DNA from 3 places in the Arthrobacter antioxidans genome. Region 1 is predicted to be linked to each of the others. Evidence: riboswitches for the same ligand, from Rfam matches in the RefSeq annotation. Region 1 holds a riboswitch; each other region holds the start of a gene.
The links. Region 1 has a riboswitch for cyclic di-AMP ahead of MWM45_RS10215 (C40 family peptidase). Riboswitches for the same ligand answer to the same signal wherever they lie in the genome.
Positions count from the first base shown of each region.

Region 2: it holds a riboswitch for cyclic di-AMP, as region 1 does, so the genes downstream of both, MWM45_RS02660 (NlpC/P60 family protein) here and MWM45_RS10215 (C40 family peptidase) in region 1, are expected to answer to the same signal.
Region 3: it holds a riboswitch for cyclic di-AMP, as region 1 does, so the genes downstream of both, MWM45_RS01620 (C40 family peptidase) here and MWM45_RS10215 (C40 family peptidase) in region 1, are expected to answer to the same signal.

Region 1 is NZ_CP095501.1:2,215,456-2,224,961, reverse strand. It holds gene MWM45_RS10260 (hypothetical protein) at 1-187, opposite strand, end outside; gene MWM45_RS10255 (spermidine synthase) at 311-1,156, opposite strand; gene MWM45_RS10250 (aminotransferase class I/II-fold pyridoxal phosphate-dependent enzyme) at 1,153-2,385, opposite strand; gene coaD (pantetheine-phosphate adenylyltransferase) at 2,464-2,937, shown strand; gene MWM45_RS10240 (YdcF family protein) at 2,965-3,552, opposite strand; gene MWM45_RS10235 (YceD family protein) at 3,667-4,233, shown strand; gene rpmF (50S ribosomal protein L32) at 4,236-4,439, shown strand; gene rnc (ribonuclease III) at 4,512-5,264, shown strand; gene mutM (bifunctional DNA-formamidopyrimidine glycosylase/DNA-(apurinic or apyrimidinic site) lyase) at 5,265-6,227, shown strand; cyclic di-AMP (ydaO/yuaA leader) riboswitch at 6,337-6,544, shown strand; gene MWM45_RS10215 (C40 family peptidase) at 6,548-7,402, shown strand; gene MWM45_RS10210 (NAD-dependent epimerase/dehydratase family protein) at 7,659-8,624, opposite strand; gene MWM45_RS10205 (alpha/beta fold hydrolase) at 8,621-9,506, opposite strand, start outside.
Region 2 is NZ_CP095501.1:547,485-556,990, forward strand. It holds gene MWM45_RS02630 (hypothetical protein) at 1-182, opposite strand, end outside; gene MWM45_RS02635 (cold-shock protein) at 352-735, shown strand; gene MWM45_RS02640 (DUF3027 domain-containing protein) at 745-1,431, shown strand; gene MWM45_RS02645 (MFS transporter) at 1,466-2,743, shown strand; gene serC (phosphoserine transaminase) at 2,836-3,960, opposite strand; gene MWM45_RS02655 (iron-dependent transcriptional repressor DtxR) at 4,204-4,902, shown strand; cyclic di-AMP (ydaO/yuaA leader) riboswitch at 5,034-5,201, shown strand; gene MWM45_RS02660 (NlpC/P60 family protein) at 5,207-6,094, shown strand; gene MWM45_RS02665 (NlpC/P60 family protein) at 6,120-7,046, shown strand; gene MWM45_RS02670 (HNH endonuclease) at 7,268-7,765, shown strand; gene mobA (molybdenum cofactor guanylyltransferase) at 7,762-8,376, shown strand; gene MWM45_RS02680 (DUF6457 domain-containing protein) at 8,394-8,678, shown strand; gene MWM45_RS02685 (molybdopterin molybdotransferase MoeA) at 8,675-9,506, shown strand, end outside.
Region 3 is NZ_CP095501.1:311,080-320,585, forward strand. It holds gene mmsA (multiple monosaccharide ABC transporter ATP-binding protein) at 1-1,079, shown strand, start outside; gene mmsB (multiple monosaccharide ABC transporter permease) at 1,084-2,319, shown strand; gene MWM45_RS01595 (RNA polymerase sigma factor) at 2,533-3,081, shown strand; gene MWM45_RS01600 (hypothetical protein) at 3,078-4,379, shown strand; gene MWM45_RS01605 (CoA-binding protein) at 4,376-4,888, opposite strand; gene MWM45_RS01610 (O-acetylhomoserine aminocarboxypropyltransferase/cysteine synthase family protein) at 4,885-6,264, opposite strand; SAM riboswitch class I at 6,356-6,460, opposite strand; gene MWM45_RS01615 (hypothetical protein) at 6,545-6,775, shown strand; cyclic di-AMP (ydaO/yuaA leader) riboswitch at 6,896-7,076, shown strand; gene MWM45_RS01620 (C40 family peptidase) at 7,082-7,975, shown strand; gene acs (acetate--CoA ligase) at 8,067-9,506, opposite strand, start outside.

The sequences.
Region 1 (9,506 bases):
CGGTGTCGATGTGCTGGGCCTTGCTCGTATCGATCACGACGCGCGGGTCCCGCAGGATGCGGAAGCAGCGCCGGATGATGGGCAGCAGTGCCTGGCAGTTCTCCTCCGTGAGACACCCGTTGACCTCCATGCGCGCCTGGCGGAGGTCGAGGTCGATGTTGATGGTGACGCGCAGTTTGTGGCTCATGGTTGGGTCTCCCAGGGGGAAGGGTCCATGCCAAACTGCTTCAGCCCCCTCAGGCTAGAGCGGGTATCGGGATGGTGCCAGCGCGGAATTCCGCTTGACAGCCCCGCGCCGTCGTGTGTCCATCTACGCGGGAGGCTGCTCGAAGCGCGCGAGGTCCGGCCCCGTCAGGACGGCCGCGGGGTGCGGTCCGGCGGCGAGCAGCGCCCGGGTCCAGCCGGCCGGCCACGCCGCGCGGCGGGCGGCGACGATGACGTTCCCCGCCTGCCCGCCGCCCACCATGGCCGCCTCGGTCAGGACGGCGGTGGCCGGTGCGAGCGAGGAGAGCTGCCGGCTCTGCGCGCGGGCGAAGGCGAGCGGGGGGTCGTCGCCGACGTTCACCAGCACCACGCCGTCCTCCGCGCACACCCGCAGCAGATGCGCCGCGAAATCCGGGCCGGTCAGGTGGGCGGGCGCGTCCGCTCCCGCGAAGATGTCCAGCACGACGACGTCGAAGGCAGCGTCCGGCTGTTCGAGCACGGCATCCGCGGCGTCCCCGGCGATGATCTCGCAGGACGTGCCCTCCGGCAGCGGCATGGCGTCGAGGACGAAGTCGATCAGCTCGGACTCCAGGTCCACGGCGACCTGCCGGGAGCCGGGCCGCGTGGCCTGGACGTAGCGGACCAGGGTCAGGGCCCCGGCGCCGAGGTGCAGCACCCGCAGGGGAGTACCCGCGGGTGCCGCCAGGTCGATGACGTTCGCGATGCGCTGCAGGTATTCGTAGAAGACCCGGCCGGGATGCAGCATGTCCACGTGGGACTGCTGGGCGCCGCCGATGCTCAGGATCAGGGCGCCCTCGATGAAGGCGTCCTCGTCGATCTCCGCATACGCGCCGGTCCCGGGGAGCCAGCGGGTGGGGACCTCGAACTCCCCGTCCCCCTCCGCGTGCCCGTCCGCGAGCCCCTCCGTCTGCCCCGCCGGCCCGCTGCTCACAACCGGTCCCGCAGGGTCGCCAGGCGCCGTGCGCCCTCCTCGATCACGTCGAACTTCTTGCAGAACGCGAAGCGCAGCAGGGAGCGGGTCCGCTCGGCGCCCTCGGCATGGCAGAACATCGCCACGGGGATCGCCGCGACGCCGATCAGGGCCGGCAGGCGCCGGGCGAGGTCCGTGGCGTCCTCGATGCCGAGCGGTGCGGCGTCCACCATGGTGAAGAAGGTGCCCTCCGGCTCGAAGACGTCGAAGCCGGCCGCGCGGAGGCCCTCGCCCAGCAGGTCGCGCTTCTTCCGCAGGGTGCCCGCGATCGAGGCGAAGAACTCGTCGGGCAGCGCCAGGCCCTGGGCGACAGCGCCCTGGAACGGTGTGCCCGAGGTATAGGTGAGGAAGGTCTTGACGGTGCGCACCTGGGCGACGAGCTCGGCCGGACCGCTGAGCCACCCGATCTTCCAGCCCGTCACGGAGAACGTCTTGCCGGCGGAGGAGATGCTCAGGGTGCGCCCGGTCGCCCCGGGCAGGGACGCGATCGGCACGAACTCCGCGCCGAACGTGAGGTGCTCGTACACCTCGTCCGTCACGATGATCGCGTCGTAGCGCTCCGCCAGCCGCACGATCAGCTCGAGGGTCGGGCGCGTGAAGACACTGCCCGTCGGGTTGTGCGGGTTGTTGACGACGACGATCCTCGTGCGCTCGCTGAACGCGGCCTCGAGGCTCGCGGCGTCGGGCTGGAAGTCCGGCGCGCGCAGCGGGGCCGTGGTGTGCGTCGCGCCGGAGAGACCGATTACGGCGCCGTAGGAGTCGTAGAACGGTTCGAAGGTCAGCACCTCGTCCCCCGGTCCGGCGAATGCGAGGATCGCGGCGGCGATCGACTCGGTGGCGCCCGTGCTGACGATCACCTCGGTCTGCGGGTCCACCGTGAGGCCGTAGAAACGCGCCTGGTGCGCGGCGATCGCATGGCGCAGCACCGCGAGCCCCTGGCCGGGCGCGTACTGGTTCGCCCCGTCCGCGATGGCCGCCCGTGCCGCATCCAGGATCTCCCGCGGCCCGTCCTCGTCGGGGAAACCCTGGCCGAGGTTGACCGCTGTGTGCTGCTGCGCGAGGGCCGTGACCTCCTCGAAGATGGTGATGCCGAGCCGGCCGTCGTCGCCGAGCAGGTTCGCGCCGCGCGCCGCCCGCATCCACGGCGCCTCGCCGGTAGCCCGGGCAGGAGTCTGAGCGTCTGTCGTCATCCCACCAGTATTGCCGCTCCCACCGCCGGGGGCCCGACCGGTCCGTCACGGGCCGGCGGGACTGGGTACCGTGGGGGGATGAGCCGCGCCGTCTGCCCCGGATCCTTCGACCCCCTCCACAATGGCCACCTCGAGGTCATCAGCCGCGCCGCGCGGCTCTTCGACGAGGTGATCGTCGCGGTCTCGACGAACTACGCGAAGACGTACCGCTTCGACCTCGAGGAGCGCATGGCGTTCTGCGCGGAGAGCCTCGCGTACCTTCCCGGGGTGACGGTGGTCCCGATGGGGGAGGGCCTCCTCGCGGACTTCTGCCGGGAGCACGGCGCGAGCGCCCTCGTGAAAGGGCTGCGGTCCGGCCTCGACTTCGACTACGAGCTCCCCATGGCCACCATGAACCGCCACCTGGCCGACATCGACACCGTGTTCCTGCCCACGGACACCGAGTTCGCGCACGTCTCCTCGACCCTCCTGAAGGAGGTGGCGTCCCTCGGCGGCGACGTCACGCCCTTCGTGCCGGACGCGGTCAACAAGCGCCTGCGGAAGTCCGCCTGATCCGCCTGCTCCGTCGGACCGCAAGTCTCAGACGGGGCGTGCGCAGGCCGGTCGCACGAACGATGCCACGAGGGCCGTGCTCTCCTCGACGAACCGCCCGAGCCATCCGGACGCTCCGAGCCCGGGCCGCGACCCGGCCATGGTGATGTCCGCCTCGGAGCACTGCGCCAGGTTCGTCGACGCCCGGGTCACGTGGTAGGTGGAGGTGACGACGACGATCTCGTCCCAGCCGTTGTCCCGCGCCAGCGCGGCCACCGCGCGCGCCTCCCCCCGCGTGGTCAGCGGATCGGGGACGAAGCAGGTGATATCGGGGTTCTCCTCGGCGCAGACGGCGTCGGTCGCCGCATTGCCCGGCAGCCCGGTGGAGGAGAGGACCAGTTCGTCCGCGACGCCGTCGTCGATCAGTTCCCGGCCGAGCGGCAGGCGTTCCGCTGCCGCCCCGGCGAGGACGACGACGGCGTCGGCCCTGCCCGCCGGGCGGAGCGGGGGATCGTAAAACAGCGTCCAGGCGAGGACCAGCCAGGCCGTCAGGACTGCAGCCAGCAGCACGCCCACCGTGCGCAGGACCCGCAGGAGACGTCGACGCGGTGCGGGGGGCGGGGGATCGGACGTCACGGTCCGAGCCTAGACGCCGCGCCCGTTTTGGGCCTGCCCGCCTGATCAGGATAGGATGGTACGTCGGTCATATGTTCTACAGGAGTCACCATTAAAAGCGATCTCAGTTCGCCTTTGACTTTCAGTGTCAAGGATCTCGGACGCAGTCCGGGAAGCATGCGGACAATCGAAGAACATGCGCCGGTACCCAAGGATTTCGGCGTCGCCCTGATCGGCGTGCAGGAGGGTTCCGAAATGGAGCTGGACCTGCGCTTCGAATCGGTGCACGAGGGGATCCTGGTATCGGGAACGGCGAACGTCGAAGTAACCGGCGAGTGCGGCCGGTGCCTGGAACCACTGCGGTTCGACCGCGACGTGGAGATCCAGGAGCTCTTCTTCTACAGCGACTCAGCGTCGCTGTCGGTGGAAGAGGAAGAAGAACAGCACAGGGTGGAGAACGATTCGGTCGATCTGGAACCCGTGTTGAGGGATGCAGTGGTTACGTCGCTGCCATTCCAGCCGGTGTGCCGGGAGGATTGTCAGGGCCTGTGCTCCGAATGCGGAGCGCAGCTCAACGATGATCCTGACCACCACCATGAAGTTTTGGATCCTCGCTGGTCAGCCCTTGCCGGGCTGACGGGCACCGCCGCCGAGCAGGACGCGGCACCCAAGTCAGAGTCAGACGAGAAGGAAGAGAGTTAGCCGTGGCTGTCCCGAAACGGAAAATGTCCCGCGCGAATACCCGCGCACGCCGGTCCCAGTGGAAGGCAACCGCCCCCAAGCTGGTCAAGACCCTCGAGAACGGCCGCGTCACCTACAGCCTCGCCCACCAGGCCAAGGTTGTCACCGATTCCGCCGGCACCCCGCTGTTCCTTGAATACAAGGGCCGCAAGGTAGCCGACGTCTAACAACGGACCCGCGCTCCCGGCCGGCCTTGCGCCTGCCGGTGGCCGTCCGCTGCTGGATCAGCTGATGCAGTTGTGAAGAATACGGAAGACCTCACGAAGCGTCTCGGTGTCGATATCGACACCGGGACGCTTCGTCTTGCCCTGACGCACCGCTCCTACGCCTATGAGAAGGGCGGGATCCCGACGAACGAGCGCCTGGAGTTCCTCGGCGACTCGGTGCTCGGGCTGGCGGTCACCGATGCCCTGTACCGGGACCACCCGGATCTGTCCGAGGGCGACCTCGCCAAGAGGCGCTCCGCCGTCGTCAGCACCAGGGCGCTGGCCGGGGTGGCCCGCACCCTGGACCTCGGCAGCTACGTGCTGCTGGGCCAGGGGGAGAAGCTGACGAACGGACGCGACAAGGCCTCGATCCTGGCGGACACCATGGAGGCCGTCATCGGGGCCGCCTACCTCAGCCACGGCATCGAGACGGCGCGCGCCATGGTCATGCGGCTGATCGGGCCGCTGCTGCTCGATGCGGCGGTGCTCGGCGAGGGGACCGACTGGAAGACCCGCATCCAGGAAACGGCGGCTGCCCGGCGGCTCGGCACCATCGACTACCGGGTCGACGGGACGGGCCCGGACCACGCCCGGACGTTCACGGCACGCCTGCTGATCGGTGGCACGGAGTACGGCTCCGGGTGCGGCAATTCGAAGAAGGAAGCCGAGCAGGCGGCTGCGGCCGCCTCGTGGAAGACCCTCGCGGTGCCGCTGGACCCACTGCTGCCGGGCGGTCCCGCCGACGCCGACAGCACCGGCACCCCCGCGTCACCCGACGGACCCTGAGTGCCTGAACTCCCCGAGGTCGAGGTCGTCCGTCGCGGCCTCGCGCGCTGGGTGGCGGGACGCGTCATCGACTCCGTGGAGGTCCTGGATCCCCGGTCGCTCCGGCGGCACGTCGACGGCGTCGAGGACTTCGTCGGCAACCTCGCGGGGGCCCGTGTGCGCGACGTGGTGCGCCGGGGGAAGTTCCTCTGGATGACGCTCGAGGACGCAGGCCGGCCCGGTGGTCGCCCCCACGTAGCCCTCATGGCACACCTCGGGATGAGCGGACAGCTCCTGGTCGAGGACCCCGACGCGCCCCTGGAGAAGCACCTGAAGGTCCGCCTCGCGCTCTCCCCGGCGGTCGACGACGAGGGCGCCGCCCTGCCGGGTGAGCTGCGATTCGTCGACCAGCGGATCTTCGGCGGCATGTTCGTGGCCGACCTGGAGCCGACGCCGGACGGACTGCCCGGCGGGCTCGGCATCTCCGACCTCCCGCTCGTACCCCACCAGGCGGCGCACATCGCGCGCGATCCCCTCGACCCCGGATTCTCCGCAGCCTCCTTCCACGAGCGTCTCCGCGGCCGCAGGACGGGCCTCAAACGCGCGCTCCTCGACCAGGGGCTCGTCTCGGGGATCGGCAACATCTATGCCGACGAGGCGCTCTGGGCGGCCAGATTCCACTATGCGCGGCCCACGGACACCCTGCGACGACCCGACACGCAGCGCATCCTCGACGCCGTCACCTCGGTGATGCACCGGGCGCTGGCGGCCGGCGGCACCAGCTTCGACTCCCTGTACGTCAACGTGAACGGTGCGTCGGGCTATTTCGCCCGCGATCTGGAGGCCTACGGGCGGGAGGGCCGGCCCTGCCGACGGTGCGCCTCCGAGGGCAGGACCACGCTGTTGCGCCGCGAATCCTTCATGAACAGGTCCTCCTACCTGTGCCCGCACTGCCAGCCCAGACCACGGAATGCACGGTTCTGAGACGTTAGGGAAAAAAAGGTGATTTTCCCCTCGTGATCTAAATGTGACAACCGGCGTCGGCAGCCGGTACGGTTGGTCTCGCGTCCGATCCACAACGGATGGGCGCCCATCCTCACACTGCCTAACCCTGTCGATGAGGACGGACCGTTCGTACTACACATTCGACAGGGGCGGGGGAACCACTAGCGGACTCGATCACGGGTCCTAGGGGTAAAGACACGCGCAAACCAGCACTGGGGACGGTGGTTTGCAGAAAGCGCGTCCGGATGTCCCATCCGAACCCGACAGCTAACTTCGCAGGCATTGGGAAAGGCATCAACATGTCCAAGCAGAGCCATAACGCGCGCCACCGGGCCGTCCCCACGCGCATCAACCCCTTCATCACGGCATCACGCGCCGTCTCCGCAAGCGCCTCCGTCGCCGGCAAGCCTGCCGCCGTCGTCGCCGTTGCTTCCGGAATCATGTTCGGCGCATCGCTCCCGGCGAACGCCGCAGGCGAGGTCGCCACCCAGCCGGCAGCAGTCTCCACTGCTGCCGCGGGCACCCACACCGTCCAGGCCGGCGACACGCTCGGCTCCATCGCCGCGATGCACGGTCTGAGCGTCGACGTGCTGTTCGCAGCCAACGGGCTCGGCAGCGCCTCGGTCATCTACCCCGGCCAGTCGATCTCCCTCGGCGGTTCGGCTGCTCCTGCGCAGTACTCCGCGCAGTCGGCGTCGATCGTCGCACTGCCCGCCGCAGCACCCGCTCCGGCCGCAGCACCCGCTGCGCCTGCCGCAGCCCCCGCTCCGGCAGCCACCCCCGGTGTCAGCCTCCAGTCCGCCGCGTCGATCACTCCGGTGGCCGGCGGCGGCGTCGTCGGAACGGCGATGCAGGGCGTTGGATCGGGCTACGTGTACGGCGGAACCGCCTTCGGTGCCTGGGACTGCTCGGCCTTCGTGCAGTGGGCCTACGCCCAGAACGGCATCGACCTGCCCCGCACCACCTGGGCCCAGTTCGCTGCCATGACGCCCACCAGCAACCCCCAGCCGGGTGACCTGGTGAGCCAGAACGGCGGCAGCCACGTGGGGATCTACCTCGGCGACGGCCAGATGGTCAGCGCCCTGAACTCCTCGCAGGGTACCCTCGTCCACTCGGTCAACGCCATGTCGGTGGATGGTTACTACACCCGCTAACTGAGCCGCCGGCCCATGGTCGGCGACACCAGTCGGACGGTCAGAAGGACGGGATGCATCACGCATCCCGTCCTTCCGCGTTCCACGGCAAGCCGGAGGCGTCGACGGCGCCCGGAGCATGCTCGTTGTGCACGTGTGGCGGGTTGTCGACGGCAGGACCCACCACAGCTGCGCAATCAGGGCAGATAGGTGTGCCTGACGCGTATGGGTGTGCGCGCACCATCGGGCGCACGAGAAAACGAGGGAAGCCGGAGCCTCAGCGGTAGTACGCCGCCAGGCGCTCGAGCCCTTCGTCGATGCTCACGGACGGGCTCCAGTCGAGCACGCTGCGCGTGTGCCGCTGGTCGAACCAGTGCGCGGTCGACAGCTGCTCCGCCAGGAAGCGGGTCATGGGGGGTTCGTCCGTCCTGCCGAGCCGGAGCCAGGCCCGCTCGATCAGGGAACCGGCACCGCGGGCAAGCACTCCCGGCACGGACCGGGCGGGCGGCTCCACCCCGCCGGCACGGCAGATCCCGCCGAGCAGCTCGGCGATCGGGCGGGGCTCGCCGTTGGTGACGACCAGCGCCTGGCCCTGTGCCGCGTCCATCCGCCGCAGGCACGCGACGATGGCCGACGCCGCATTGTCCACGTAGGTGGTATCGATCAGGGCGGTCCCGCCGTCGAGCAGGGGAAGACGACCGTGACGGGCGCGCTCGATCACGCGTTCCACCAGCTGGGTGTCGCCGGGACCCCACACGATGTGCGGCCGGATCGCGGCGACGCGGAACGACGGCGTCGAACGGGCCAGGGCGAGCACCTCGGCCGCGGCCTTGGTACGGGCGTAGTCGCCGCGGGCGTGTGCCGGGTCCGCCGGACCGGAGGGAGCCCCGACCAGCGACGAGCCGTCGTGCGCGACGGACGGCGAGGACACATGGACGACGTCGGTGACCCCGGCCGCGCGGGCGGCGTCCAGCAGGATCCGCGTCCCGTCCACGTTGGTGCGCTCGAACTCGGCGGGCACCCCGGTGAAGGAGACCTTCGCCGCGAGGTGGATCACGGCGCGGCAGTCCTGCACCGCGGCGGCGACGGCCGCGGCATCCGTGATCGATCCGAGGACGTCCTGCGCACCGGATACCCCGGAGGGGCGCCGCTGCAGGCACCGGACGTCCTCCCCGGCGGCGACGAGGTGCTCGGCGACGGTGCGCCCCAGCATCCCGCTGGCACCGGTGACGAGGACGGTCACAGGGACCCCGCGCGGGCACCGGAGAGGAACCGGCCGCACCACTGCGCGATGCGCGTGCGGTCGATCTTGGCGTTGTGCCGGATGTCCACCGGGAGCGCGGGGACGGCGACGACCGCGGCGAGGTCGACACCGTGCCCCAGCGCGGCGGAGCGTGCCGCCTCCGCGACCGGAGCATCGGCCAGGGCAGGGCGCCGCCCCGCGGCGTCCGTCTCGAGGACCGCGACCACGGCCTGCGTGCCCGCGGGGCCCACGCCCACGAGGGCCGCCAGCCGGACGCCGTCGATCGTCTCCAGGGACTGCTCGAGGGCGACGGGCGTCAGGACGCCGGAGGCCGCCGTGATGATGTGGCCGAGCCGGCCCTCGACCCAGAGGCGCCCGTCGGCGTCGAAATGGCCGACGTCGCCGGTGCGGTGCCACGGGGGAGTCTGGGTGGACTCGTGCTGCGTCCTCCACAGCCGGAAGTAGCGGTCCTTGACATGGAGGGCGTCCACGAGGATCTCGCCGGTCCGCCCCGGCGCCGTGGTCGCCTCGCGCGTCGCGGCGCCGTCGGCGTCGAGCGGGCTGACGGCGACGCGGGCGCCGTGCACCGGGAGGCCGACGCACACCCCGCCGCCGGCGCCGTCGAGACCGTCCCGCGCGGCAGTCGCGGCGCGTCGGATGCCCGCGAGGTCGATGTCCGCGACGAGGAGGGACTCCGTCATGCCGTAGGGCGTGTGCAGGGTGGCGGACGGCACGAGGTCCTGTACCGCTTCGAGGAGCGGGACGGGGATCGGCGCCCCGGCCGAGAGCAGCAGTGAGATCCGGCCGAGGGCCGTCCTGCCCGCGTCGGTGAGCGCACCGGCGGTAGCGAGCACGTTGCGCAGGGCTGCCGGTGACGCGAAG
Region 2 (9,506 bases), 1.7 Mb from region 1:
CCCTGCAGGAAGGCCGTTGCGAGGATGGCCGCCAGGGATACGAGCCCGACACCGGCGAAGGCGACCGCGAGGACCATGACCAGGAAGCGGCCGCGTGACGGGCCCCCGGGTGCGCCGTCCGGCACCGCTGTATCGCCGGCGTTGCGGGAGGTGGGGTTCGTGGCCGATTCGTCAGGGATCATAGCCGTCCCAGACTACAAGAACCGCGCGAGGAGCCGCTCGCGACGCTATACCCTAGGAGGCACAGACTTCCCCGGCGGCAGCAGCGCGCCTGGGTGCCAGGCGGCCTGCGTGGACCGGGCCAGGGCCGCCGGTGACACCGCCCGGTACAGCCAAGAAGAGGTAGACGACGTGCCCATCGGCAAAGTGAAGTGGTTCGACGCGGACAAGGGATTCGGTTTCCTGGCCACGGACGACGGCAAGGAAGTGTTCCTGCACGCCTCGGCCCTGCCAGCGGGCGTGACCGAGGTCACGGTGGGCGCGAAGCTGGAGTTCGGGGTCGCCGACGGGCGTCGCGGCCCCCAGGCGCTCTCCGCGCGCATCCTCGAGCAGCCTCCCTCCGTGGCCAAGGCCAGCCGGAAGAGCGCCGATGACATGGCCGTCATCACGGAGGATCTCATCAAGCTCCTCGACGGCGTCTCCAACAACCTCCGCAAGGGGCGCTACCCGGAGAAGGCGCACGCGGCGAAGGTCGCAGCGGTGCTGCGGGCGGTCGCCGACGACCTCGACGCGTAAACTTCCATCATGATCCCGAGCAACCTGGACGCCGTCGACGGTGCTTCCTCGACCTACATCGACGCGACGCCCGTGGTCGCCGAGCCCGGCGCGCCCGCCGTCGTCGAGGCCACGCGCAAGCCCCGGGTGGCCCGCCGCATCCCGAAGACCGACTCCGTGCTCGAAGCCGCCGTGGAGCGTGCACGACAGGGCGTACTGGAGATCGCCCCCGAGTCCCAGGTGGGCCGGCACGTGTCGGCCACGATCGACGGAGAGCGCCTGGTCACCCACCGGTTCGAGGCCTTCGTGCCCGGCTACGGCGGATGGCAGTGGTACGCGAGCGTGGCCCGCGTGGCGCGGAGCAAGGACGTGACGGTCTGCGAAGTGGGGCTGCTGCCCTCCTCGGCCTCCCTGCTGGCGCCCGAGTGGCTGCCGTGGTCGGAGCGCGTGCGTCCCGAGGACTCGCCGCAGGACGAGGCGTCGCCGTCGGATGCCGCCGGAGACGCCGGGGCGACCGAGGCGGCTGATGCCGCCGATGCACCCGTCACCGCCGACGCGGCTGGTACCGCCGACGCACCCGTCACCGCCGACGCGGCTGATACCGCCGACGCACCCGTCACCGCCGACGCGGCTGGTACCGCCGACGCACCCGTGACCCCGGTGGCCGGCGAGGACGATCCGGAGACCTCCGCCGCGGAACAGCCCGACGCCGAGTGATCCACGCGGGGTGCCGGAGCGGACGGGGAGGGGCATGAGCACCTTCCGGTCCCTCGGCATCCACAACTACAGGCTCTGGTTCATCGGGGCGCTGATCTCCAACATCGGCACGTGGATGCAGCGGACCGCGCAGGACTGGCTGGTCTACGACATCCTGACCGAGCAGAACGCGTCGGCGCTGGGGATCGTCATGGCCCTGCAACTGGGGCCCCAACTCGTGATCGCGCCGTGGGCGGGCCTCATCGCGGACACCGTCGACCGGCGGAAGCTCCTCGTGACCACGCAGGTGGCGATGGCGCTGCTGGGCGTCGGCCTCGGACTGATGGTCCTCCTGGACGTCGCCGCCCTCTGGCATGTCTACGCCTTCGCCCTGGCGCTCGGCGTCGTCTCGGCCTTCGACGCCCCGGCCCGGCAGGCGTTCGTCTCGGACCTCGTACGCGACGAGTACCTCCCCAACGCCGTGGCGCTCAACAGCGCCTCCTTCAACGGGGCCCGCCTCGTGGGCCCCGCCATCGCCGGGCTGCTGACCGCGGGCGTGGGGCCGGGATGGGTGTTCATGATCAACGCCCTGACGTTCGGTGCGATGGTCTACGTGATGCTCGCAATGCGCAGTTCCGAACTGAACGCGCAACCGCGTCCGGCGCCGGGCAAGGGGCGCATCAGGGCGGGCTTCCGCTACGTGCGGGGCCGGCCGGACCTCATGATGGTGATGCTCGCGATCTTCATCGTCGGAACCTTCGGACTGAATTTCGCCGTGTTCATCGCCGCGATGGCGCGCACCGAGTTCGGCCAGGGCGCCGGGGTCTTCGGGGTGCTGTCCTCGGTGATGGCCGTGGGCTCCGTCGCGGGCGCACTGCTCTCCGCCCGGCGCGACAGGCCGCGCCTGCGGTTCATCTTCGGCGCCTCGGCGGCCTTCGGGATCGCGTGCGCGCTGGCCGCCCTGGCACCCACCCTGTGGCTCTTCGGGCTGGCGCTCGTGCCCGTGGGCCTGTTCGCGCTCACGCTGATGACCAGCGCCAACGCCTACGTGCAGACCACCACGGAACCGGCCATGCGCGGACGCGTCATGGCCCTGTACTTCGCCATCTTCCTCGGGGGGACGCCCCTCGGAGCGCCGGTGGTGGGGTGGGTCTCGGACATGTTCGGCCCGCGGTGGAGCCTCGGGGTCGCGGCGGCGTCGGGACTGGTCGCCGCCGGTGCGGGGATCTTCTGGGCATGGCGCTACCACGCCGTGCGGCTGCGCTACGACCGTTCGGCGCCCCGACGCCTGCGCATCGACCACGAGGCCGGCGCGTCCGATCCCACACCGTAGGCCGGTCCGCGGACAGGGCCTTCTGGGGCGGTCCGCGCGGACGGGGACCCGCCGCGGAGGTCGGAGCGGGCCGGGTCCCCGGACGAACCGACCTACAGGAGGTTCTCGACCACGTGGTCGATGCAGCCGATGAGGGCCGAGACGTCGTCGGGCTCGATCGCCACGAAGGTGGCGACGCGGAGCTGGTTGCGCCCCAGCTTCCGGTACGGCTCGACGTCGACGACGCCGTTGGCGCGCAGGATCGCGGCGATGCGGGCGGCGTCCACGGCGTCGTCGAAGTCCACCGTCACGATCACGTTCGAGCGGTCCTCGGGGCGTGCCACGTAGGGGCTCGCCACGGGGGAGGCCTCCGCCCAGCGGTACAGCCGTCCCGCCGAGTCCGCCGTCCGGGCCGCCGCGAAGGGCAGGCCGCCCTGCGCGTTGAGCCACCGCACCTGCGCCTCCAGCGTGACGAGGGTCGCCAATGACGGCGTGTTGTAGGTCTGGTCGAGGCGCGAGTTGTCGATGGCGGTCTGCAGGTTGAGGAAGTCCGGGACCCACCGGTCACCGGCGGCGATGCGCGCAGCGCGCTCCAGTGCGGCGGGGGAGAAGAGGCCGAGCCACAGGCCGCCGTCGGAGGCGAAGTTCTTCTGCGGCGCGAAGTAGTAGACGTCCGCCTGGGCGACGTCGACGTCGAGCCCGCCTGCTGCCGAGGTGGCATCGACGACGACGAGCGCGCCGTCGTCGGCGCCCTCGACGCGCCGGACGGGTGCCGCCACCCCGGTGGAGGTCTCGTTCTGCGGCCAGGCGTAGACGTCGACGCCCTCCTCCGCCGTCGCGTCCGGGCGGGTGCCCGGCTCGCTCGTGAGGATGCTGGAGGCGTCGAGGAACGGCGCCTTGTCGGTGGCGGACGCGAACTTGGAACCGAACTCGCCGAAGGAGAGGTGCTGGGCCTTCCGGTCGACGAGGCCGAAGGTGGCGACGTCCCAGAAGGCCGTCGAACCGCCGACGCCGAGGACCACCTCGTACCCGTCGGGGGCGGCGAAGAAGGTGCCGAGCCCATCGCGGATGCGCCCCACGAGGTCGCGGACCGGGGCCTGGCGGTGGGAGGTCCCGAGGAGGGACGTGCCGGCCGCGACGAGGGCGTCGATCTGGCCGCTCCTGACCTTCGACGGGCCCGCACCGAAGCGGCCGTCCGAGGGGAGGAGGTGTGCGGGAATGCGGGGCGACTCGCTCATGGGGGCTCCAGCTCTGGGACGGCAGGGGTTCAGACTTCATTCTGCCCCAGCGGTCGGTGGCCCTCCATTTGTTAACAACCCCCGGGGAAGTCGCCCCGGCCGCCCGGGGGTGGGATTGCCGGGCGCTTGATGCCATGCGTTAACCTTGGGAGGCGTGGGGCGGAGCCGGGCCGATGGCCGCACCCCTCACCGGCGTGAGGCAGTCCAGCCGCGCACCCGCACCGCACCAAGGAGCTGAACCGCATGACGGACCTCATCGACACCACCGAGATGTACCTGCGGACCATCCTTGAGCTCGAGGAAGAGAACATCGTCGCGCTCCGTGCGCGCATCGCCGAGCGGCTGCGCCATTCCGGCCCCACCGTGTCCCAGACCATCGGACGGATGGAACGCGACGGCCTCGTGGTCGTCTCGGGAGACAGGCACCTGGAGCTCACCGAGACCGGCCGCCGCCGCGCCACCGGCGTGATGAGGAAGCACCGTCTCGCGGAGCGCCTGCTGAGCGACGTGATCGGACTCGACTGGGCGTACGTGCACGACGAGGCGTGCCGCTGGGAGCACGTCATGAGCGAGCGCGTGGAGCGCCGGCTGTACGAGCTCCTCGGCAAGCCCTCGGACTCCCCCTACGGCAACCCGATCCCCGGGCTGGCGGCGATCGGCGGCGTGGAATCGGCGCTGTTCACCGACGGCGTGGTCACGCTGCTGTCCGCGATGGCCACCTACACCCCCGGCAGCAAGGTCACGCTCGCGCGCCTCGCCGAGCCCATCCAGGTGGACCCCGAGCTCCTCACGCAGCTCGACGAAGGCGGGCTACGCCCCGGCGCACGGCTCACCCTCGAATCGGTCGGGGGTTACGTCTCGGTGCGCGTCCCCGGCGTCGAGGGGGCCCTCGAACTGCCGCCCGAGGTCGCCTCGCATGTCTTCGTCTCCCTCGAGGACTGACCGCCTCCCAGGCTTTCGTCACCAGAAACACACCGTTCCGTGATCAGAATGTGACATATCTCGCGTTGTGTTGTAGCGTTCGATTTGTGCCGGACTCGCTCTAGATCCAGCACCCTCCTGCAAATCGCCTAGCTCTGCCATTGCCGGAGGTCCGTCCGCACCATCGCATGGCAGAGGCGGGGGAACCAATTCTGGGTTTCTGAGAAGAAATCCTTGGGGTTAAGTCGCTGTTCACGCAGCGGCCGGGTGACTCCCATCCGAATCCGACAGCTCACCTCGCAGGCGTTGGGAGAGGCAATCCAACGTGTCCACCAGCTCTTCGCCGGGCCGCCACCGCGCGCCCGGAAACATCAGTCCGCTGACCGCCCTGTCCGCCGCCGTCGCATCCAATGCCGGATCCGTCGGCCGCCAGGCCGCCGTCATCGTCGCAGCGTCAGGCCTGGTCCTCACCGCCGGCCTGCCGGCCCAGGGGTCCGTCGGCGCAGAGCGCGAGGTGCAGTCCTCCGCAGCCCTGGCCATCGAGCGGGTCGTGACGGCCGAGGTCACCGTGCCGTCCACCGCGACGGTGTCCTTCGACCGCGTCGCCGTCGAGGTGAAGACCGCCCCGAAGGCCGTCGAAGCATCCCCCGTGGTGGAGGCGCCGGTCGTCGAGGAAGCTCCCGCGGAGATCCCACCGGCAGCAGCCCCGGCCCCGGTCGCCGCGGTCGAGGCCGCTCCGGTCGTGGCAGCACCGGCCACCGCGCCCGTGGACGCAGCCCCCGCCGCCACAGCCCCCGCTCCGGTCATGGCAGCACCAGCCACCGCGCCCGCGGTCGTCGCCGCTGCCGCGGCTCCCGCGGCCCCGGCGCCCGCTCCCGCCCCGGCTCCCGCTCCCGCCCCGTCCTCCGGCGTCGCCGCCGGCCTGGTCGGGTCGGCGTACTCACAGATCGGCGTCGCCCAGGACTGCACCGCCATGGTCGAGAAGGCCCTGCGCTCGGTCGGTAAGTCCGTGGGCGACCTCGCTCCCGGTCAGTTCTTCCAGTTCGGCGCCGTCGTCGGATCACCCGCCCCCGGTGACCTCGTCATCACCGGCGGCCATGTCGCGATCTACGTCGGCAACGGCCAGGTCGTCAGCGGTGGCCTCAACGGCATGAACACCGGCCTGCACAACCTCTCAGACCTCCCCGGCGCCGGCTTCGTCCGCGTCCGCTAGAACCCCACACCTGGAGAACACCCTCATGTCATCACTCATGTCCTCACGCCCTGCCGCCCGCCACCGCGACGACGCCCGCAACGCCGCCGCCTTCTCCGTCCTCGCACGGACCGTGTCCACCAACGCCGGCGGCATGGGCCGCCAGGCCGCCGTCTTCGCCGCCGCATCCGGGCTCGTCCTGACCGGCGGGGTCGCTGCCAACGCCGCCGACCTCCAGCCCCAGCGCGACGTCGCAGCGTCGAAGCTCACCCTGCCCTCCGCCCGCGCGGCCGTCGTCGCCTCGGACAAGACCGTGGTGGCCTTCAACATGACCCCGGTCAAGGTGAAGGCCAAGCCGGTCGTCGTCGAGAAGGCTCCCGTCGTGGAAGCCCCCGTCGTCGAGGCTCCTGTCGTGGAAGCGCCCGTCGTCGAGGCTCCTGTCGTCGAGGCTCCCGTCGTGGAGGCCCCCGTGGTCGAGGCGCCCGTCGCGGAAGCACCTGCCACTGCCGCCGTCGCCGCTCCCGCGGTGGCGGCCCCGGTCGAGGCACCGGCCGCCCCGGCCGCCCCGGCGCCCGTCGCGGAGACACGCGCGGCAACGATCGTCCCGGCCTCGAGGCGCATACCAGCACCAGCACCCTCCTCGGGTAAGGCGGCGACGATCGCCGCCGCCGCGAAGGGCCAGCTCGGCGTCACGCAGGACTGCACGCGCCTGGCGAGCAACTCCCTCGCCGCCGCCGGGATCAACTTCCACGGCTGGCCGGCCGGCTACCTGTCCCTCGGCCGCACGGTGAGTGCCGGCGAGGCCATCCCCGGCGACCTGGTCTACTACGCCGACGGGGGCATGGGCATGGCCCACATCGCGGTGTACATCGGCGGCGGCCAGGCCATCCACGGCGGATTCAACGGCAACAGCACTGTCGTGGCCCCGGCCGAACTCGGCTCCGGCGGCGTGTACATCCGCGTGGGCGGCTGACCCGCACGGATGCGCGGACAGGAGGACCGGCATACGTGCCGGTCCTCCTGTCGTTGGTCCCGCGGTAGGAGCCGGCAGGAGCAGCAGCCCGCACGTCGTCGGTCCGGCGTTCCGCGGACGGGCGGGTGCGGCTTACCCTTGCAGTGTCCATCCGAAGCACTTCTCCCGATCCCGGGATGGCACCCGGTCGCGGGGGACAGGTCAGCAATGGGGCACGTCGAATGCGCACTCTCGTTCTGAATGCAGGATATGAACCGCTGGCGGTCGTCACCTTCCGCCGGGCGCTGGTCCTTGTGCTCACGGGGAAGGCGAGCGTCGTGGCGGAGGACGACGACCCCGTGGTCGGTCCTGCAGAAGTCTTCGGAAGGCCCTCGGTGATCCTGCTCAACAGATACGTGAAAGTGCCCTACCGCCAGGACTTCACGGCGACGAGGCGAGGGGTGCTGCGCCGGGACAACCACCAGTGCGCCTACTGCGGGAAGGCGGCGTCCACCATCGACCACGTGATGCCCAGGTCGCGGGGCGGCGGCGACACGTGGGAGAACCTCGTGGCCTGCTGCCTGCGATGCAACAACGCCAAGGGGAACAAGACGCTCGCCAGCCTCGGCTGGTCCCTGCGGGTGGTACCCCGCCCGCCCCGCGGCCCCCAGTGGCAGATCCGCGAACTGGAGAGGCCCGCGCCGCAGTGGAGCGAGTTCCTCGCGGAGACCGCCGCGTGAGGACAGGAGAGGCCCCCCGCCCGCCGTTCGACGCCGTGATCCTCGCCGGCGGGCGGTCCTCCCGGCTCGGCGGCGTCCCGAAGGCCGGGCTGGTCGTGGAGGGCGTGACCCTGCTCGAGCGGACGTGCGCCGCGCTCGCCGAGGCCCGGCAGATGGTGGTCGTGGGGCCCGAGGCCGACGGGTGGCGCGGGCTGCCGGGCGCGCCGTCCTTCGTACGGGAGGAGCCGGCCTTCGCCGGACCGGCGGCGGCGCTCGTGGCCGGACTACGGGCCGGGACGGGTGTCCGTGCGCCCTGGTGCGCCGTCGTCGCCTGCGACATGCCGCGCGTCGCCGAGCTCGTCGACGTGCTGCTCGCCGAGGCGGCCGGCGACGACGGCGCATCGCTCGTGGCCGTGGACGGGGGCCGCTCCCAGCCGCTCGCGGCGCTCTACCGGAGCGATGATCTGGCGGCCGCCGTGGACGCTGTCCTCGCCGCCGGGACCGCCGACAACCTGTCGATGCGCAGCCTCCTTGCTAGTGTGAGGACCAGACCTGTCCCGGTTGCGCCGGGCACAACGCACGACGTCGACACCTGGGCTGATGCGAGGGTCCTGGGAGTCGACGTCCCCTAGCACCTCCCGGAGGGCTCATGGACGATCGCCAGAAGCTGCTGCACGAATGGACCGGACGGCTGCTCGCCGCCTTCGAGATCGACGGGACGGACGTGGACATCGACGCCGTCCTCGACCTGGCCGGCAAGGCGGCCCACGGCGTGGTGCGCCCCGCCGCGCCCCTGACGACGTTCGTGGCGGGCTACGCCGCCGGTCTCGCCGTCGGCAGCGGGCAGGCCGACGAGGACGTGGCCATGCGCTCGGCACTGGGCGTCGCCGATGCCCTGTGCGCGGAGGCCGCGACGGAAGGCGGTACCGCATGATCGAGGCCGGCGCAGCGACCAATGCCGACTGGGCGACGGCCCGTGCCCTGGCCTACGGCGCCGGGCGACCCCTGCCGTTCCAGACCGTCCCCCTTGCCGACGCCCTCGGGCAGACCCTTGCGGAGCCGGTGCACGCGCTGCAGGCCATCCCCCACTACGCGTCGTCCGCGATGGACGGCTGGGCGGTCAACGGCGCGCCGCTTTGGACGCTCGTGAGCCGCCCCGAGCCGGAGCACCCGCGCGGCAGGGCGACCCCGCACAGCGATTCCGGGGAGGTCTCGCTCGCACCCGGAGAGGCGACCTTCATCCTGACGGGCGGTGTGGTGCCGCAGAACACCGTCGGCATCCTCCGCACCGAGCGCGGCGCGGTCCGCGGAGGCATGCTGGATCGCAACGATTCCGCGCGCCCCGACGAGCCGTCGCCCGACGAGCACGTCAGGCCCGCCGGTGAGGAGGCGGAGGAGGGTTCCCTGGCGATCCCCGCCGGCGTGGTCCTCAACCCGGCCCAGATAGCCCTCGCGGCGGTCTGCGGCCACGACACCCTCGCCGTCCTGCGGGCGCCACGCGTGTCGCTGCTCATGACCGGCGACGAGGTGATCGAGCACGGGCTGCCGCACGCGGGCCAGGTGCGTGACACCTTCGGTCCCCAACTGCCCGGCTTCGTCGCGATGCTGGGCGGCCATGTGGACGTGGCCGGCCGCGCGAAGGACGACCTCGACGACGTCGTGGCGGCCATCAGCGCCGAGCCCACCGACGAGTTCTCCCTCGCCCGGGCGTCCGGCGACGTGCTCATCACCACGGGCGGGACCGGCAGTTCCATGGCCGACC
Region 3 (9,506 bases), 1.9 Mb from region 1:
TCGTCGAGATCGCCAAGGCGCTGTCGAAGAACGTCAAGCTGCTCATCCTCGACGAACCCACGGCGGCGCTCAACGACGAGGACTCCCGGCACCTCCTCGGGCTCGTCAAGGGGCTCCGGGCCGAGGGCATCACCTGCATCATCATCAGTCACAAGCTCAACGAGATCCGCGAGATCGCCGACTCCGTGACCATCCTCCGCGACGGGCGCACCATCGAGACGCTCAGCCTGCATGACGGCTCCGTTTCCGAGGAGCGGATCATCCGGGGCATGGTCGGGCGTGACATGGAGAGCCGCTACCCGGACCGCATGCCGGTCATCGGCGAGGAGGTCCTCCGCGTCGAGGACTGGACGGTGCGCCACCCCCAGGAGAGCAGCCGGGTGATCGTCGACGCAGCGAACCTCTCCGTCCGTGCCGGCGAGGTGGTCGGCATCGCGGGCCTCATGGGCGCGGGGCGCACAGAGCTGGCCATGAGCATCTTCGGCAGGAGCTACGGCTCCCACATCACGGGCACGCTCTACAAGAACGGTTCGCCGATCACCGCGCGCACGGTCGGGGAGGCGATCCGGCACGGCATCGCGTATGCAACGGAGGACCGGAAACGGTACGGCCTGAACCTGATCGACGACATCAAGCGCAACATCTCCGGCGCCGCCCTGGGAAAGCTCGCGAAGCGCGGCTGGGTGGACAGCGGCAGGGAGGCCGTCGTCGCCGGCGACTACCGGCGGTCCATGAACATCAAGGCGCCGTCCGTCACCTCCATCACCGGCAAGCTTTCCGGTGGCAACCAGCAGAAGGTGGTGCTCTCCAAGTGGATGTTCTCGGACCCCGACGTCCTCATCCTCGACGAGCCCACCCGCGGGATCGACGTCGGCGCGAAGTACGAGATCTACACGATCATCAACCGCCTGGCCGCCGAGGGGAAGGCGATCATCGTCATCTCCTCCGAACTCCCCGAGCTCCTCGGCATCTGCGACCGCATCTACACCCTCGCGGAGGGGCGCATCACCGCCGAGGTGCCCATCGACCAGGCGACACCGGAACTCCTCATGCAACACATGACCAAGGAAAAGGACTGACTCCATGGCTACCACCGTCAAGGACGCCGCCGTCGCGACGCCGCCGCCTCCCGTCAAGCACGGGATCTCCTTCCTGACGAGCAGGCTGCGGCAGATCGGCATCTTCGTCGCCCTGCTCGTGATCGTGACCCTCTTCCAGGTGCTGACCGGCGGCGCCCTCCTGCAGCCGGACAACGTCTCGAACATCATCGTGCAGAACAGCTACATCCTCCTGCTGGCCATCGGTATGGTCATGATCATCGTTGCCGGGCACATCGACCTGTCCGTCGGCTCCGTGGCGGCCTTCGTCGGCGCGATGTCCGGCATCATGGTGCAGGACTGGAGCTTCCCCTGGTGGGCCGCCTTCCTCGCATCGCTGGTCATCGGCGGTCTCGTGGGCGCCTGGCAGGGCTTCTGGGTGGCCTACGTCGGGATCCCGGCGTTCATCGTCACCCTCGCCGGCATGCTCATGTTCCGCGGGCTCACGCAGATCGTCCTCGGGAACCAGCGCATCACCGGCTTCCCCGAGGAGTACCGCCAGCTCGGCGGCGGCTTCCTGTTCCCGGGACTGTTCCCGCCGGAGACCAACCTCCTGGACTGGACGACCGTCGGCCTCGGCGTCATCGCCGTGATGCTCCTGGTCGTCACGCAGCTGCGCGGCCGGGCCACCCGCGCCCGGCTCGAGCTCGAGGACGAGCCGGCGGCGTGGTTCTTCACCAAGCTCGCGTTCATCGCGCTCATGATCCTCGGACTGACCTACCTGCTGGCCGGTTCGCGCAGCGGGACGCCGATCGTCCTCGTGGTGCTCGGCGTGCTGATCGTCGCGTACAGCGCCGTGATGAACAACAGTGTCTTCGGCCGCCACATCTATGCCCGGGGTGGCAACCTCCAGGCCGCGCAGCTGTCCGGTGTCAACACCAAGCGGATCGACTTCCTGCTCTTCGTCAATATGGGTGTCCTCGCGGCGCTGGCGGGCCTCATCTTCACGGGCCGCCTCAACTCGGCGGGTCCGGGTGCGGGCAACCTGTTCGAGCTCGACGCCATCGCGGCGGCGTTCATCGGCGGCGCGGCGGTGACCGGCGGCGTGGGAACAGTGATCGGGGCCATCACCGGCGGCCTGATCATGGGCGTGCTCAACAACGGAATGTCCCTGCTCGGGGTGGGGATCGACGTCCAGCAGTTCATCAAGGGCATGGTGCTCCTGCTCGCCGTCGGGTTCGACGTGTTCAACAAGCGGCGCGCCTCGAACGCGCTGAAGTAGGGCTCCGCAGAAGAAATCCTGGAAAAGACGGCCCGGGCGTAACTTTCCCCGCCTCCCGGTCGATTACCCCAGTGAAAGCGCCGCACCGAGGCCTATCCCCCAACGGGCCTCGGTGCGGCCTTTTTTGCACCCGCAGGAAGGGCTCTCCGCCCGGTCGGGAGGCCACGGCTACGATGGTCACGCCGTGCCGCTCGAACAAGGAACAGATGGAACGTGGTCTCAACGCTGCCTGCTGATGCGCTCGTCCGCGCGCAGACAGGCGAGCCGGCGGCCCTGTCCCTGATCTATCGGTCGCTGAGCCCGGCCGTGCTGGGATACTTCGCGGGGCGCGGGTCCGAGGACCCGGAGGCCCTCACCCAGGAAGTCTTCCTCGCGGTCTTCTCCAGGCTCGAGTCGGTGACCGGAGGGCTTCCCGGGCTGCGCACGTTCACCTTCTCGGTCGCGCACGCGCGCTACGTGGACGAGGTGCGCAGGAGGACGCGGGCGCCCGTGCTGGTGGGCTACGAGGTCGACGGCGATACCCGGACCACGGACTCCGCGGAGGCGGTGGCGCTCGGCAACCTCGACGTGGCAGGGGGGTTGCTCGAGCAGCTCAGCACCGAGCAGCGCGAGGTCATCCTCCTGCGCATCGTGGCGGAGCTGCCGATCGACCAGGTCGCCGAGATCCTCGGGAAGTCCGCAGGATCGGTGAAGCAGCTGCAGCGGCGGGGACTGCTCAGGCTGAAGGACCTCGTTCAACCCAATGAATCGGAAGCGCTATGACTGGACGTGAGACGCCGGACGCCGTACGGCTCCTCCTCGACGAGGCCGGCGTTGCCGACGACCCCGCCCTCGTGCGCGCCGTGGAGACCATCCGCACCCTCGGGGCGGGACCCGCGCCCGAGGTGACCGCCGAACTCGCCCAGCTGATGGCCGACGGCGGCAGGGCGCCGTCGGGCCGCCGCAACAAGCGGCGTATCACCTTCATCGGTGGAGCGCTGGCCGTGTCCATGGGCGTCGGGATGTCCGGCGTCGCGGCCGGCACCGCTCTCACCGACGGCCTCGCCGAGGCCGTCGAGTCGATGGCACGCTTCAGCATCCGGGACAGCGCCGACCGGGCGCACCCGCTTCCCGGCGCACCGGCGGGGCCCGACGACGGCGGAGGGCCCGTCGTCGCCCCGTCCGCGGAGGCCCCGGCCCGGTCGCTCGCGGAGCCGGTTCCGGCGCCGTCGGCCGCGGCGGAGGTGGGCCGCTCGGCCGATGCCGGTCCCTCCGTGGCGGACGCCGGTCCGTCCGCGGACCATGCGGTGCCGCGTGGTCCGGCAGGCCCCGGTCCGTCCGGTCCGGAGCACACCCCTCCGGGTGCCGCCCCGGATGCGCCGGCCGCTGCGGGTCCACCCGCTGCAGTCCCTCCCGCGCGCCAGGCGCCCCCCGCCGGGACTCCTGCTGCGGAGGCGCCCCCGGCCGCGGTCCCCCCGGCCGCGGCGTCGCCCGTGGGGCCGGCGGGATCCGCGCCGGCGCCCGGACGCGAGCGTCGCTCCCAGACTGCGCCGGGAAGCCCGGCGCCCGGGAGCACTGTGCCGGGAGGCCGGGCTCCGGGGACTGCGGTCCCCGGGAACGGACAGGCAGGCGGTCCGGCCGCAGGGAACGGAAAGCCGGTCGACCCGGCCACAGGCGAGGGGAAGGGGATCGGTCCGGCCCCCGGGCAGGGGAAGGCGGACGGCTCCGTCCCCGGCACGGGCACGGCAGGCGGTCCGGTGCCCGGGAACGGGACCGCGAAGGCGGGCGGCCGGGGTCCCGAGGTCCGGCAGCTGAAGCAGGCCGCGCCGGGGGCTCCGGCCGGTCCTGCTGCCGCCCCGCGGGGGAGCGGCCCGTCCGCTGACGGGCGGGCTGTTCCCGCGCCGCAGGGCTGGGCGTGGCTCCTCGCGCCCGCGGCCGGTCCCGGGCAGGTCCCGTCCGCGCCCGTCACCGGGGACCCCGACCGGCTGTACCCCTGGGAGCCCGGCGCGGAGGAGGCGACGTTCGTGCCCGGCCCCGTCCCGGCGTCGGATGATCCCGCCGGGCTGCCGGGCCTCCGCTAGGAGGTGAGCTGCCGCTTGGAGGAGATGACGCCGGTGTTGAACCCGGCGAGGTTGAGCCCGCCGTGGAAGCGTGCGTGCTCGATCTTGATGCAGCGGTCCATCACCACGTCCAGGCCTGCGGCTTCGGCGTCGCGCGCCACGTCCTCGTGCCAGGACCCCAGCTGCAGCCAGAGCGTTCTCGCGCCGACGTCGAGCGCGTCCTGCAGCACCGAGGGCAGGTCGTCGTGCTTGCGGAACACGTCGACGACGTCGGGCACCTCGGGCAGGTCCTTCAGCGACGCGTAGGCCGGCTGGCCGAGGATCTCCTTCGCCACCGGGTTCACGAAGTACAGGCGGTAGGGGGAGGAGGACTGCAGGTAGGTCGCGACGAAGTAGGACGCGCGCGAGGGCTTGTCCGACGCGCCGACGATCGCCACCGACCGCGCGCTCCTCAGTAGGTTCAGCCGTGCGGGCGCCGACGGCCCCTCCCAGGTCCGTTCGGGTGTCGTGTTGCCGGTGCTGCCGCTCATGCTCCCACTCCCACTGCCCGTGTCGCCGACGCGTCGTCGTCGTTCTCCCCGGCCGCTTCCTGCGGCAGGTCCTCGAACCCGGCGTCGGAGGCGTTCACCGCGATGTCCAGGGCCTGGTCCAGGTCCCAGAGGATGTCCTCGAGGTCCTCCAGCCCCACGGAGATGCGCACGAGGTCCTCGGGGACGCCCGCCGCGGCGAGCTGCTCGGCCGAGAGCTGCTGGTGCGTCGTCGAGCCCGGATGGATCACGAGGGTGCGGGAGTCGCCCACGTTCGCGAGGTGCGAGGCGAGCTGCAGCGACTCGATGAACTTCTGGCCCGCCCTGCGGCCGCCCCTGATGCCGAAGCTGAACACGGAGCCGGGGCCCTGCGGCAGGTAGGTCTTCGCCCGCTCATGATGCGCATGGGTGGGGAGCCCGGCGTAGTTGACGTATTCCACCCGCGGATCTGCCTGCAGCCACTCGGCGACGGCCAGGGCGTTCTCGAGGTGTTCGTCCAGGCGCTGCGCGAGGGTCTCGACCCCCTGCAGGAGCTGGAAGGCGGACATCGGCGAGAGGGAGGGCCCGATGTCGCGGAGCTGCTCGGTGCGCAGCTTGGTCAGGAACCCGTACTCCCCGAAGTTCGCCCACCACTGGATGTTGCCGTAGGACGGCACGGGTTCGGTCATCATGGGGAACTTGCCGTTGCCCCAGTCGAACCGGCCGCTCTCCACGATCACGCCACCGAGCGTGGTGCCGTGCCCGCCGATGAACTTGGTGGCCGAGTGGATGACGATGTCCGCGCCGTGCTCGATGGGGCGCACCAGGTAGGGCGTGCTCAGCGTGGAGTCGACGATGAACGGGACGCCGGCGTCGTGGGCGACCTTCGCAAGGCCCGCGAGGTCGGCGATCTCGCCGGAAGGGTTCGCGATCACCTCGGCGTAGACCGCCTTGGTGTTGTCCCGGATGGCGGCCGCGTAGTCCGCGGGGTCCGTCCCGGGGACGAAGGTGGTCTCGATCCCGAACCGGCGCAGCGTGACGTCGAGCTGGGTGACGGTGCCGCCGTACAGCTGGGAGGCCGCGACGATGTGGTCCCCGGCCTGGCAGAGCGCCGCGAAGGTGATGAACTCCGCGCTCATGCCCGACGCCGTCGCCACCGCCCCGATCCCGCCCTCGAGGGAGGCGATGCGCTCCTCGAACGCGGCGACCGTGGGGTTGCCGATCCGCGAGTAGATGTTGCCGTACTTCTGCAGCGCGAAGAGGTTGGCGGCGTCGTTGGTGTCCTTGAACACGAAGGACGTCGTCTGGTAGATCGGGACCGCCCGGGCCCCGTGGGTGGCGTCGGGCGTGCCGCCCGCGTGCAGTGCGCGCGTGCGGAAACCGAAGGAACGTTCTGCCATCAGGCACCTGCCTTGCTGGATTCGGACACTGCGACGGTGGGTCGGAGGTCGGGGTGGGTGCCGCAGGCGGCTGGGACGATGCTCATGGTTCCCTCCATCGTTCTGGCAGTAGCACCCTCATGCCGGCGCGGGGACGCGGAGGCCAGGGTTGCTGCGGCGTCAGTGAGCCAGATCTCTCGGCCGCTCGGGATGGTCGGATCGAGTCTGACACCGGGCGGGTGCAGAACCAAACCATGTGTCCCCGTGTGAGGCAGGGGTTGCGGCGACCTAGGCTGGAGGGATGGAGGAATGGAGATCGGCAAGCCGGGCGCAGGACCGCAAGCTGTGGCAGACGCTCTGGTACGTCGGCGCCGCGCTGACGCTCACGCTGGCCAGCAGCATCCTCGTGGCCCTGGGCGGCCTCGGAACGGCGGCCACGGACTGGTTCTACGTCCAGCAGGCGGTGCTGCTCTCGCTCAGTGCAGCCGGGACGGTCTTCGCCCTCCGTCGCTGGCGGGCGCTGCGCGGCTGAGGCGCACTTCACCTCCTGTTATTCAAATGTGACAGAAGTGACTGCTGTTAGGTATGGTCAGCACGTGCTTCCGCGACCGTGGGGCGCTCCTGGACGGATTGCCGAGCCCTGCCGTCGTCCCGGACTCGTTCGCAACCACGAAAGGCAGGGACGGGGGAACCACTAGTTCCACCGGGCGCGCAGGAGACCCTGCAGGCGCCCTCGGGGTTAAGCCGCACCACATCACCCACGGGTGATGTGCGCGGCCGGGTGACTCCCATCCGAACCCGACAGCTCACCCCGCAGGCATGGGAGAGGTATAGAACCATGTCACGAAACATTTCTTCAGCGCGCCACCGTGCCGACGTCGACGGCAGTCTCGCGCTGCAGGGCCTGTCCCGCGCCGCCAAGGCTCACGCCACCGCCGTAGGCCGCCCCGTCGCGATCGCCGCCGTCACCTCGGGCCTCGCGCTCGGCGCCGTGGGCACCGCCCACGCCGGTGAGTACACCGAGCAGGGCACGACGACGGCCCCCGCGGCCGTCGCAGCACCGGCCGCCGGTGCCGCAGCGACGACGCACACCGTCGTCGCGGGTGACACCCTGGGCGCCGTCTCGGCACGCTATGGCGTGGACCTGACCGCGGTCCTCACGGCGAACGGCCTGTCCGTCGCATCGATCATCTTCCCCGGCGACACCATCACCATCCCCACCGGCGGTGCCGCTGCGGCTCCGGCCCGGACGGTGTCGGTGCCCGTCGCCGCGCCCGCGGCGTTCGTGGCGGCTGCTCCCGCGGCGCCGGTCCAGCAGGCCGCTGCTGTCGCCCCCGCTCCGGCCGTGTCCACGGCTCCGGCCCCGGGCGTGCACCTGGCCTCCGCCGACATCACGCCGATCGCGACCTCCGGCAGCGCCGGCGGTACCCTCCTGGCTTCCGCCCAGTCACAGCTCGCCGCCGGTGCCGTCCAGGACTGCACCATCCTGGTCGAGAAGGCGCTGCGCGCCGCGGGCATCGCCGTAGGCGATCTCGGGCCCTCGCAGTTCTTCCGGTTCGGCTCCACCGTGGGCACCCCGGCTCCGGGTGACCTCGTCATCACCGGCGGTCACGTCGCGATCTACGCCGGCGGCGGCCAGGTCATCAGCAGCGGCATGAACGGCGCGAACCTCACCATGAAGCACTCCCTCTCGGACCTCCCGGGAGCCTCCTTCGTCCGGGTCGCTGGCTGACACCGGAACGAACCACACGCGGGAAGCGGCAGGCGCTTGGACGGGGCCCCTGCCGCTTCCTTCCTTTAACGCCGGGTCGCCCCAGGGCGCATCACCGGCGGGACAGTACGTCCTGGATCCCCGGGATGCACCCTTCGTTCTGCAGGGAGGTGGTGTCCCCGAGCGCTGAGCCCTCGTAGAGCTGCGTCAGCAGGCGGCGCATGATCTTCCCGGAGCGCGTCTTCGGCACGTCGGGTACGACGACGACGGCGGACGGCCGCGCGATCGGCCCGATGGCCGTCGCGACATGGGCGCGGAGCGTCGAGGCGACGTCCGTCTCCGGATCGGCGCCCGCGGCCAGCACCACGAACGCCGCGATGGCATGACCTGTCAGGGGATCGGGCACGGGGCAGGCGCCGGCCTCGGTGACGAGCGGGTGGGCGACGAGCGCCGATTCGATCTCGATCGTGGACAGCCGGTGGCCCGAGACGTTGATGACGTCGTCCACGCGGCCCAGGATCCAGGTGTCGCCGTCGTCGTCGTACCGTGCGCCGTCGCCGGCCAGGAACCAGCCCTGCGCCGCGAACGTGCGCCAGTAGGAGTCGAGGTAGCGCTGCGGGTCGCCCCAGACGGTGCGTGCCATGGCCGGGCCGTGACGGTCCACCACGATCAGGCCCTGCACGCCCGGCGGGACGGGACGGCCCTCCTCGTCGACGATGCGCGTGCTGACCCCGGGCAGCGCGCGGGCGGCGCACCCCGGCTTGAAGTCCGCATCGGTGGGGCTGGGGGAGAGCACGGTGGCGCCGGTCTCCGACTGCCACCAGGTGTCGACGACGGGCACCTCGTCGCGGCCGAGGTTCCGGCGGAACCAGCGCCACGCCTCGGGGTTGACCGCCTCGCCGACCGTGCCGAGCACGCGGATGCTCGAGAGGTCGTAGGAGCACGGGACGCCGTCCGGGAACCAGCCCATGAGCGAGCGCACCAGCGTGGGCGCGGTGTAGTAGCTCGTGACGCCGTAGCGTTCGATGACCTCGAGGTGGCGTCCCGGATGGGGCGTGTTGGGTGTGCCCTCGTAGAGGACCTGCGTGGCCCCGTTGGAGAGCGGACCGTACAGCTCGTAGGTGTGGGCGGTGACCCAGGCGAGGTCGGCGGTGCACCAGTGGACGTCCTGCCCGCGCAGCGCCGGATCGGGGTTGCTGAAGAGGTGCTCGAAACTCCAGGACGCCTGCGTGAGGTACCCGCCCGAGGTGTGCACGAGGCCCTTGGGCTTCCCCGTGGTCCCCGACGTGTACATGATGAACAGCGGCGTCTCGGCGTCGAACGCCTCCGGCTCGTGGTGCGGTGAGGCGGTGTCGACGACGTCGTGCCACCACACGTCGCGGCCGTCGGTCCAGCTGATGTCCGAGCCGGTGCGGCGGACCACGAGGACGTGCTCGATGCTGTTGTCCCCGGCCACCGCGGCGTCGGCGTTGTCCTTCACGGGCACGGCGACGCCCCGCCGGAACTGGCCGTCCGTGGTGACCAGCAGCTTGGCACCGGTGTCCTCGACGCG